DNA from 2 places in the Solwaraspora sp. WMMA2101 genome. Region 1 is predicted to be linked to the other one. Evidence: riboswitches for the same ligand, from Rfam matches in the RefSeq annotation. Region 1 holds a riboswitch; the other holds the start of a gene.
What was found. A riboswitch is a leader RNA that binds a small molecule or an ion and turns the genes downstream of it on or off. The one in region 1 is predicted to bind cobalamin.
Positions count from the first base shown of each region.

Region 2: linked by a shared signal. The riboswitch ahead of ACN28F_RS04355 (ribonucleoside-diphosphate reductase subunit alpha) and the one ahead of cobN (cobaltochelatase subunit CobN) in region 1 are both predicted to bind cobalamin.

Region 1 is NZ_JBMHMA010000006.1:216,596-221,002, reverse strand. It holds gene cobN (cobaltochelatase subunit CobN) at 1-1,617, opposite strand, end outside; cobalamin riboswitch at 1,675-1,801, opposite strand; gene ACN28F_RS01500 (precorrin-3B synthase) at 1,920-3,185, shown strand; gene ACN28F_RS01495 (precorrin-8X methylmutase) at 3,182-3,820, shown strand; gene ACN28F_RS01490 (precorrin-2 C(20)-methyltransferase) at 3,817-4,407, shown strand, end outside.
Region 2 is NZ_JBMHMA010000006.1:838,666-843,072, reverse strand. It holds gene ACN28F_RS04355 (ribonucleoside-diphosphate reductase subunit alpha) at 1-2,148, opposite strand, end outside; cobalamin riboswitch at 2,233-2,448, opposite strand; gene ACN28F_RS04350 (PadR family transcriptional regulator) at 2,584-3,228, shown strand; gene ACN28F_RS04345 (YciI family protein) at 3,304-3,657, shown strand; gene ACN28F_RS04340 (RNA polymerase sigma factor) at 3,664-4,407, shown strand, end outside.

The sequences.
Region 1 (4,407 bases):
GCAGTCGGCGCTGAGTCCGACCGTCTTGCCCGGTAGCCACTCCAGGTTGCCGTGCTTGCCGACGTGCACCACGGCGTGCGCGCCGAAGCCGTGCTCCAGCCACCGGTACGCGGCCAGGTAGTGGTGGCTCGGCGGCAGGTCCGGGTCGTGGTAGATGGCCACCGGGTTGGCCCCGAAGCCGCGCGGCGGCTGCACCAGCAGCACGATGTTGCCGGTACGCAGCGCGGCCAGCACGATCTCGCCGTCCGGATCCCGGGACCGGTCGACGTACAGCTCGCCCGGCGGCGGACCCCAGTGCCGTTCGACCTGTTCGCGTAGCTCGGTCGGGAGCTCGGCGTACCAGCGCCGGTAGTCGGCGGCCGGGATGCGCACCGGGTTGCCGGCCAGCTGCTCCTCGGTGAGCCAGTCCGGGTCCTGCCCGCCGGCGGCGATCAGCGCGTGCATCAACGCGTCGCCGTCGCCGTCGGCCAGCCCCGGCAGCGCGTCGGGGCCGTCGGGCGGCCCCACGTCGTAGCCGGCGTCGCGCAACGTCGACAGCAGCGCCAGCACACTGGCGGGGGTGTCGAGCCCGACCGCGTTGCCGATCCGGGCGTGCTTGGTCGGGTACGCCGACAGCAGCACCGCGATCCGTTTGTCGCCCGCCGCGATGTGCCGCAGCGCGCCGTGGCGGACCGCGATCCCGGCCACCCGGGCGGCCCGCTGCGGGTCGGCGACGTAGACCGACAGCCCGTCGGCGTCGATCTCCTTGAACGAGAACGGCACGGTGATCAGCCGGCCGTCGAACTCGGGGATGGCCACCTGGGTGGCCGCGTCCAACGGGGACAACCCGTCGTCGGTGGCCGCCCAGGTCTGCCGGGAGCTGGTCAGGCAGAGTCCCTGCAGGATCGGCACGTCCAGTTCGGCGAGCGCGCCGACGTCCCAGGCGTCGTCGTCGCCGCCGGCGGAGGCGGTCGCCGGCCGGGTCCCGCCGGCGGCCAGCACCGTCACCACCAGGGCGTCGGCCTGGCGCAGGGTGGCCAGCAGCTGTGGGTCGGGCGAGCGCAGCGACGCGCAGTAGACCGGCAGCGGTCGGCCGCCGGCCGCGTCGACCGCATCGCACAGCGCGTGTACGAAGCCGGTGTTGCCGGCCAGGTGGTGGGCCCGGTAGTAGAGCACCGCCACGGTCGGCTGGCCCGGTCCGGTCGGCACGTTCGGGCGTTCCAGTACGCCCCACTCCGGGGCCGGCCGCGGCGCGGCGAAGCCGTGCCCGGTGAGCAGCACCGTGTCGGACAGGAATCGGTGCAGTTCGGCCAGATTGGCCGGGCCGCCGTGGGCCAGATAGGCGTGGGCCTCGGCGGCCACCCCGGCCGGTACGGTGGACAGCTCCATCAGGGCGGCGTCGGGTGCCTGTTCGCCGCTGAGTACCACCACTGGGCGTCCGTCGGTCAGCAGCGCGTCCAGTCCGTCCGGCCAGGCCCGGCGGCCGCCGAGCAGCCGGACCACCACGAGGTCGACGTCGGCAAGCAGGGGCGTGAGGTCGTCGACCGACAGCCGGGCCGGGTTCGCCAGGCGCCAGTCGGCACCGCTGGCCCGTCCACTCAGCAGATCAGTATCTGAAGTGGACAGAAGTAGCATCATCGGACGCCTGGTCCTCCCTCGGGGTCCGCGCCCCGGGTCGTCGGTCGCGGCGACCGGAGTCTCCTGGCTCCCGGATCGAGGCTCGCCCCGGCCTTCCCGCCCCGTGGATCGGGGCCGTGGCCGTCGGTGGGGTCCGCTCCCCGGTGACAGTGGCGGGACCGCGCCGGAATCACACCGGCTTCCTCCACTTGCCGCCGCAGTTGGCTACCGACCACTGTCACGACCCGGGGACGTTTCGTCAAGGTGTGATCTATTCGCCGCGAGGGCGTCGCCTCCCGGTGGCAGCCCGTAGTATCCGCCGCGTGTCCGCCTCGCCGCTGCCGCCCGTCCGGGGCGGCCCCGATGCCTGCCCCGGCACGCTGGCGCTGCATCCGGCCGCCGACGGGCACCTCGCCCGGGTCCGCTGCCCCGGTGGGCTGCTAGCCGCCGGCCAGCTGACCGTACTGGCCGCCGCCGCCCGTGACCTCGGTGACGGACACCTGGAGCTGACCAGTCGGGCCAACGTACAACTGCGGGGGGTGGCCGCCGACGCCGCCGGGGTGCTCGCCGGCCGGCTGAGCGCGGCCGGGCTGCTGCCCGCACCCGGACACGACCGGGCCCGCAACATCCTCGGCTCCCCACTGGCCGGTGTGGACAGTGTGCCTCGGTGGGACGTCGCGGCGCAGGTCCGCGCCCTCGACGCGGCGATCTGCGCGCAGCCGGACCTGGCCCGGCTCTCCGGCCGGTTCCTGTTCGCCGTCGACGACGGCCGGGGCGCCACCGTCGCGGCGCGCCCCGACGTGGGCCTGCTGCCCGGGTCGGACGGCCGGGTCGGTATCCGGCTCGCCGGGGTCGACCACGGCCTACGGACCACGCCGACCGACGCGGTCCGGGTGGCGGTCGCCGCCGCCCGGATCTTCCTCGCCGACGAACGTGCCGTGGCCGGCACCATCTGGCGCATCGGCGACCTCGCCGCCGCCGAACTGGCACGGTTCGTCGCGGCGCTCGCCACCACGCCGGGCGTCCACCGGGTCGCGGCCGATCCGCCGACCGCACCGCGACGGTCCGGCGTACCGCCGGTGGGCGTGCTGCGCCGCCCCGACGGCGACCAGGCACTCGCGCTCGCCGTACCGCTGGGTCGGCTCACCGCCGCGCAGGCCGACCTGCTCGCCGCCGCCGCACCGCAGGCGCGGATCACCCCGTGGCGGACCGTGGTGCTGCCCCGGCTCACCGACGCACCCGGCTGGGCACGCCGGCTGCACCGTGCGGGCCTCGACACCGATCCCGGGTCGCCATGGCTCGGCGTCACCGCCTGCGCGGGCCGGCCCGGCTGTGCCCGGTCCCGGGCCGACGTACGGGCCGACGCGGCGGCGACGCACGCCGAACGGCCGGACCCGACCGGCGGGGCGCACCTGCCGGTGCACTGGATCGGCTGTGAGCGCGGCTGCGGCACCCCAGCGGGGCCGGCGCTGCGGGTCCTCGCCACCGGCGACGGCTACCAGGTGAGCGCGCCCGGCCGCCCCACCGTCCACGTCCCACCAGGGGCGGCGCTGGCCGCCGCCGTCCGCACCGCACGCGAGGAGCCGTGATGGACCACGTCCGCGACGGGGCCGAGATCTACCGGCAGTCGTTCGCCACCATCCGCGCCGAGGCCGACCTGAGCCGGCTCACCGCCGAACAGGCCCGGGTCGCCGTCCGGATGATCCACGCCTGCGGGATGGTCGACCTGGTCGACGACCTGGTCTTCTCGCCGCAGGTGGTGGTGGCGGCCCGGGCCGCGCTGCGCGCCGGCGCGCCGATCCTCTGCGACGCCACGATGGTGGCCGCCGGGGTCACCCGACGCCGGCTGCCGGCCGCCAACCCGGTGCTGTGCACCCTGGCCGACCCCCGGGTGCCCGCGTTGGCGGACAAGCTCGGCACCACCCGCAGCGCCGCCGCCGTCGAGTTGTGGGTCGACCATCTCGACGGCGCGGTGGTGGCCGTCGGCAACGCGCCGACCGCGCTGTTCCGGCTGCTGGAGCTGGTCGACGCCGGTGCCGGCCGGCCGGCGGCGGTGCTCGGCGTACCGGTCGGCTTCATCGGTGCCGCCGAGTCCAAACAGGCGCTGACCGACCATGGTGGACTGGAACACCTGGTGGTCCGGGGCCGACGCGGGGGTAGCGCGATGGCGGCGGCCGCGCTCAACGCGATCGCCAGCGACGACGAGGGACAGGTGGGGCGTTGAGCACGCGGCAGGACGCAACCGGTCGGCTGTACGGCGTCGGCCTCGGCCCCGGTGACCCGGAACTGGTCACCGTGAAGGCGGCACGGCTGATCACCGCCGCCGACGTGATCGTGCACCACAGCGCCCGGCACGGCCGCAGCGTCGCCCGGTCCATCGCCGAGCCGTACCTGCGCGCCGGGCAGATCGAGGAGGCACTGGTCTACCCGGTGACCACCGAACGCAGCACCCACCCCGGCGGCTACCGGGCGGCGATGGACGAGTTCTACGCCGACTGCGCGCGACGGCTCGCCGCCCACCTCGACGCCGGTCGGACCGTGGTCGTGCTCGCCGAGGGCGATCCGCTGTTCTACGGCTCCTACATGCACCTGCACAAGCGGTTGGCGCACCGCTACCCGACCGAGGTGGTGCCCGGGGTCACCTCGATGAGCGGGGCGGCCGCCGCACTCGGCCGGCCGCTGGTCGAGGCCGACGAGGTGCTGACCGTCCTGCCCGGCACCCTCGACGGCGGGGAGCTGACCCGGCGGTTGGCCGACACCGACGCCGCCGCCGTACTCAAGCTGGGTCGGACCTTCCCGGCCGTCCGCGAC
Region 2 (4,407 bases), 620 kb from region 1:
TACCTCGGCCGGGATGGCGGTGATCTGCTGGATCGACCCCTCGGCCCGGGTGATCTGCTCGCGGACCGCCGCCGTCCACAGCCCGGCTGCCTTCAGCCGTCCCACCAGGGCAGTGTTGACCTGCAGAAACTCCCCGGACAAGGTTTCGCGTTTGAACAGGTTGGACACCTGTGGCTCGATGCACTCGTAGCAGCCGGCGATCGAGGCGATGGTCGCCGTCGGGGCGATCGCCACCAGCAGCGAGTTGCGCAGTCCGTGCTCGGCGACCCGCACCCGCAGCGCCGCCCAGCGCTCGGTCTGGGTCGGCTCGGCGCCCCACAGGTCGGGGTGCAGTTGCCCGCGCGCCACCCGGGTCTGCGGGTACGCCGGGTGCGGCCCGTACTGTTGCGCCAACCCGGCGGAGGTCTCCAGTGCGGTCAGGTAGATCTCCTCGGCGATCCGGGTGGACAGCTCCCGGGCGGGCGCTGAGTCGAACGGCAGGCCGAGGGCGAAGAACACGTCCTGCAGCCCCATCATGCCCAGCCCGATCGGGCGCCAGCGCGGGTTGGACGCCGCGGCCTGCGTACTCGGGTAGTAGTTGATGTCGATGACCCGGTCGAGGAAGGCCACGGCGGTGCGGACCGTGTCGCGCAGCCGTGCCCAGTCCACGTCGGCGGCCGTGGCCCCGGCCGCAGTCGAGGTCGCAGCTGCGGTCAGGTGGGCACCGAGGTTGATCGAGCCCAGGTTGCACACGGCGGTCTCGGTGTCCGAGGAGACCTCGACGATCTCGGTGCACAGGTTGGACAGGTGCACCACGTTGCCCGGTTCCCCGGTCTGGTTGCACAGCAGGTTGGACCGGTCCTTGAAGGTCATCCAGCCGTTGCCGGTCTGTGCCAGGGTGCGCATCATCCGTCCGTACAGGTCGCGGGCGGGAACCTGGCGCACGGCGAGCCCGGCGGCCTCGGCGGCCCGGTACGCGGTGTCGAACTCGGCGCCGTACAGGTCGGGCAACTGCGGTACGTCGGCCGGGTTGAACAGCGACCACGTCGCGTCGGCGTCGACCCGGCGCATGAACTCGTCGCAGATCCAGTTGGCCAGGTTGAGGTTGTGGGTGCGCCGGGCGTCCTCGCCGGTGTTGTCCCGCAGCTCCAGGAACTCCTCGATGTCGGCGTGCCACGGCTCCAGGTAGACGCAGGCCGCGCCCTTGCGTCGGCCGCCCTGGTTGACGGCGGCCACCGAGGCGTCCAGCGTCCGCAGCCACGGCACGATCCCGTTGGACAGCCCGTTGGTGCCCTTGATCAGCGCACCCCGCGAGCGGACCCGTGACCAGGAGATGCCGATGCCGCCGGCGTACTTGGACAGCTTCGCCACCTGCGCGTACCGGTCGTAGATCGAGTCCAGTTCGTCGCGGGGCGAGTCGACCAGGAAGCACGACGACATCTGGGTGTGCCGGGTGCCGGAGTTGAACAGGGTCGGTGAGCTCGGCAGGTACGCCAGCGACGACATCAGCCGGTAGAAGTCGACCGCTTCGGTCGGGGTGTCGGACAGTCCGCAGGCCACCCGCAGCAGCCAGTACTGCGGTGTCTCGACCACCTGTCGGTTGGTGGGGTGGCGCAGCAGGTAGCGGTCGTAGACGGTCCGCAGCCCGAAGTACTCGAACCGGCGGTCGGCGGCCGGGTCGGTGGCGGCGTCGAGGTCGGCGGCGTGCTCGGCGACGAACCGGGCCGTCTCGTCACCGACGAGTCCGTGGGTGTGCCCGAGTCGGATCGCCTGGCTGAACGAGCCGATGCCCTGCCGGCGGACCTCGGTGCCGATCTGGTCGGCGAGCAGCCGGGCGGCCAGGCGGGAGTACTGCGGGTCCTCGCCGATCAGGTCGGCTGCGGTCTGGATCAGCAGCCGGGTCAACTCGGCGGTGGTGATGCCGTCGTAGAGACCGCTGAGCGTCCTGGCCGCGACCCGCCCCGGGTCGACGTCGGCGAGGCCGTCGGCGTGGCGCCGTACCGCGTCGCGCAGCCGGTCGGGGTCGACCGGCGTGGCGGTCCCCGCTCGGTCGCGGATTCGGGTCGGCTGCTGACCGGGCGTGGCCGCCGGTGCGGTAGCGGCGGGATGTGTGACGACGGTCACCTGTGGTGCCTCCTGGCATCGCCTCGTGGGAGGCCGAGCGGGCAGGCAGACAGGCGCGAACGCGCGATGGCCAACGCGTCGCAGCCGTCGGCCGTCCCGCGCGGCGATCGGACCACCGGGTACGCGTTCGGCGTATCCGGCACAACGGCAGGTCTTCGGACTTGTGGGCCGGACCGGACATGCCGGTCACCTACTGGCCGTCACTTCCCAGGCCGGGGTGGCCCAGTGTGCTCGACGGCGGTCGTTCCCACTCACCGCTGCGGGGCAGTCCCGGATTCGCGCCGGGTTCCCTGTTGCCTCGGCCGGGCTGGCTGCCCGGCCGAACCAGTTGCGTCCGGGACTATATCTGGTGGGTGGCTTCGCGGTAGGCACCTACATGTCGTGTCGGGGTGTCGCGTATTTCACTTGGCACTCCGGGTTGTCGCCGACAGCTTCCCGATATATCGTGAACGTATCAACGATCCTTCAGTGGAGGTTTACATGAGACGCGACAGATCACGGGGTGGCCCAGGGGCCTTCCTGCGCGGCGCCGGGTTCCCACCCTTCGGGCCCGGCTTCGGTGGACCCGGCGGACCGGGCGGGCCATTCGGGCCCGGCGGCCCGTTCGGTGGCCGGGGCATGGGCGGCGGTGGCCGAGGTGGCGGTCGGCGGCGGCGACCCAACGTGCGGGCCGCGGTGCTGGCCCTGCTCGTCGACGGGCCGATGCACGGCTACGAGATGATCCAGGAACTGGACTCCCGCACCGGGGGCGCCTGGCGCCCCAGCCCCGGCTCCATCTATCCCACCCTGCAACTACTCGAGGACGAGGGCCTGATCGTCGGCACTGCCGAAGGCGCCGGCGGCGGACGCAAGCGCTACGCGCTCACCGACGCCGGTCGGCCCGAGGCCGAGCAGGCGGCGCAGGCCGCCCCGTGGACCGAGCTCGCCCCGGAGACCGTCGACAGCTGGCACGATGTGCGCGAGTCCGGGATGCAGACGATGCAGGTGCTGCGGCACGTGCTGATGAACGGCAACGCGGAGCAGCGCGAGCGGGCGGTCCGGGTGCTCGACGAGACCCGCCGCAAGCTCTACGGCATCCTCGCCGAAACCGACGACGCCGGCCCGGGTCGGTCTCAAGACGGTTGAGGTGGTGGTGTCGATCCGGCCGGTCGCCGATCGTCGTTACCGCAGATGGCGACGTACGCCTCAGCGAGGAGAACCATGAAGTACATGCTGCTGTTCGTCAGCGCGCCCACCGACGCCCCCGAGCCGACCGTGCCGCAGTGCACGGTCGAGGACTGGATGGCGTACGACAAGGAGATGAAGGACGCCGGGATCTGGGTCAGCGGCCACGCCCTGGCCGACCTGACCACCTGCACGTCGGTGAAGGTCGACCCCGACGGGCAACGGGTCGTCACCGACGGGCCGTTCGCCGAAGCCCGCGAGGTGCTCGGCGGGTACGACATCATCGACGTGCCGGACCTCGACGTCGCCCTGGACTGGGCGGCCCGCTCGCCCGGTGCCCGCGACGGCGGGTCCGTGCAGGTGCGGCCGGTCGCCGACTTCGGGATGTGAGCGCGGATGGTCACCGACGGGCGGCGGGAGCACCATGGCGACGAGGAAGCCGTCGCCGCGGTGCGGACCTCGGTGGAGGCCGTGTTCCGGGAGGAGCACGGCCGGCTGCTCGCCACCCTGGTACGCCGCTTCGGTGACCTGCACCTGGCCGAGGAGGTCGCCGCCGAGGCAGTCGAGGCGGCCCTGCGGCACTGGCCGGTCTCCGGCGTACCGACCCGACCCGGCGCCTGGCTGCTGACCACCGCCCGGCGCCGGGCGGTCGACCGGATCCGGCGCGACCGCAACCTGGCACTACGGCTGGCCGTCCTGCAGGCCGAGGCGGACCGGGCCGATCCGGCGCCGGCGGCCGACGGCGACCAGGAGTTGCCAGACGACCGCCTGGCGCTCTTCTTCACCTGCGCCCACCCGGCGCTGACCGCGCAGGACCGGGTGGCGCTGACCCTGCGCTGCCTGGCCGGGCTGACCACCGCCGAGGTGGCCCGGGCCTTCCTGGTGCCGGAGGCGACCATGGCCCAGCGGATCGTCCGGACGAAACGGAAGATCCGCGACGCCCGTATCCCGTTCCGGGTTCCCGGCGTCGACGAGCTGCCGCAGCGCCTTCCCGGCGTCCTGCAGGCGGTGTACTCGATCTTCACCGAGGGGTACGCGGCCAGTTCCGGCCCGGACCTGCAACGACTGGACCTGGCCGAGGAGGCCATCCGGCTGGCCCGCATCCTGCGGCGGCTGCTGCCCGCGCAACGGGAGGTGGCC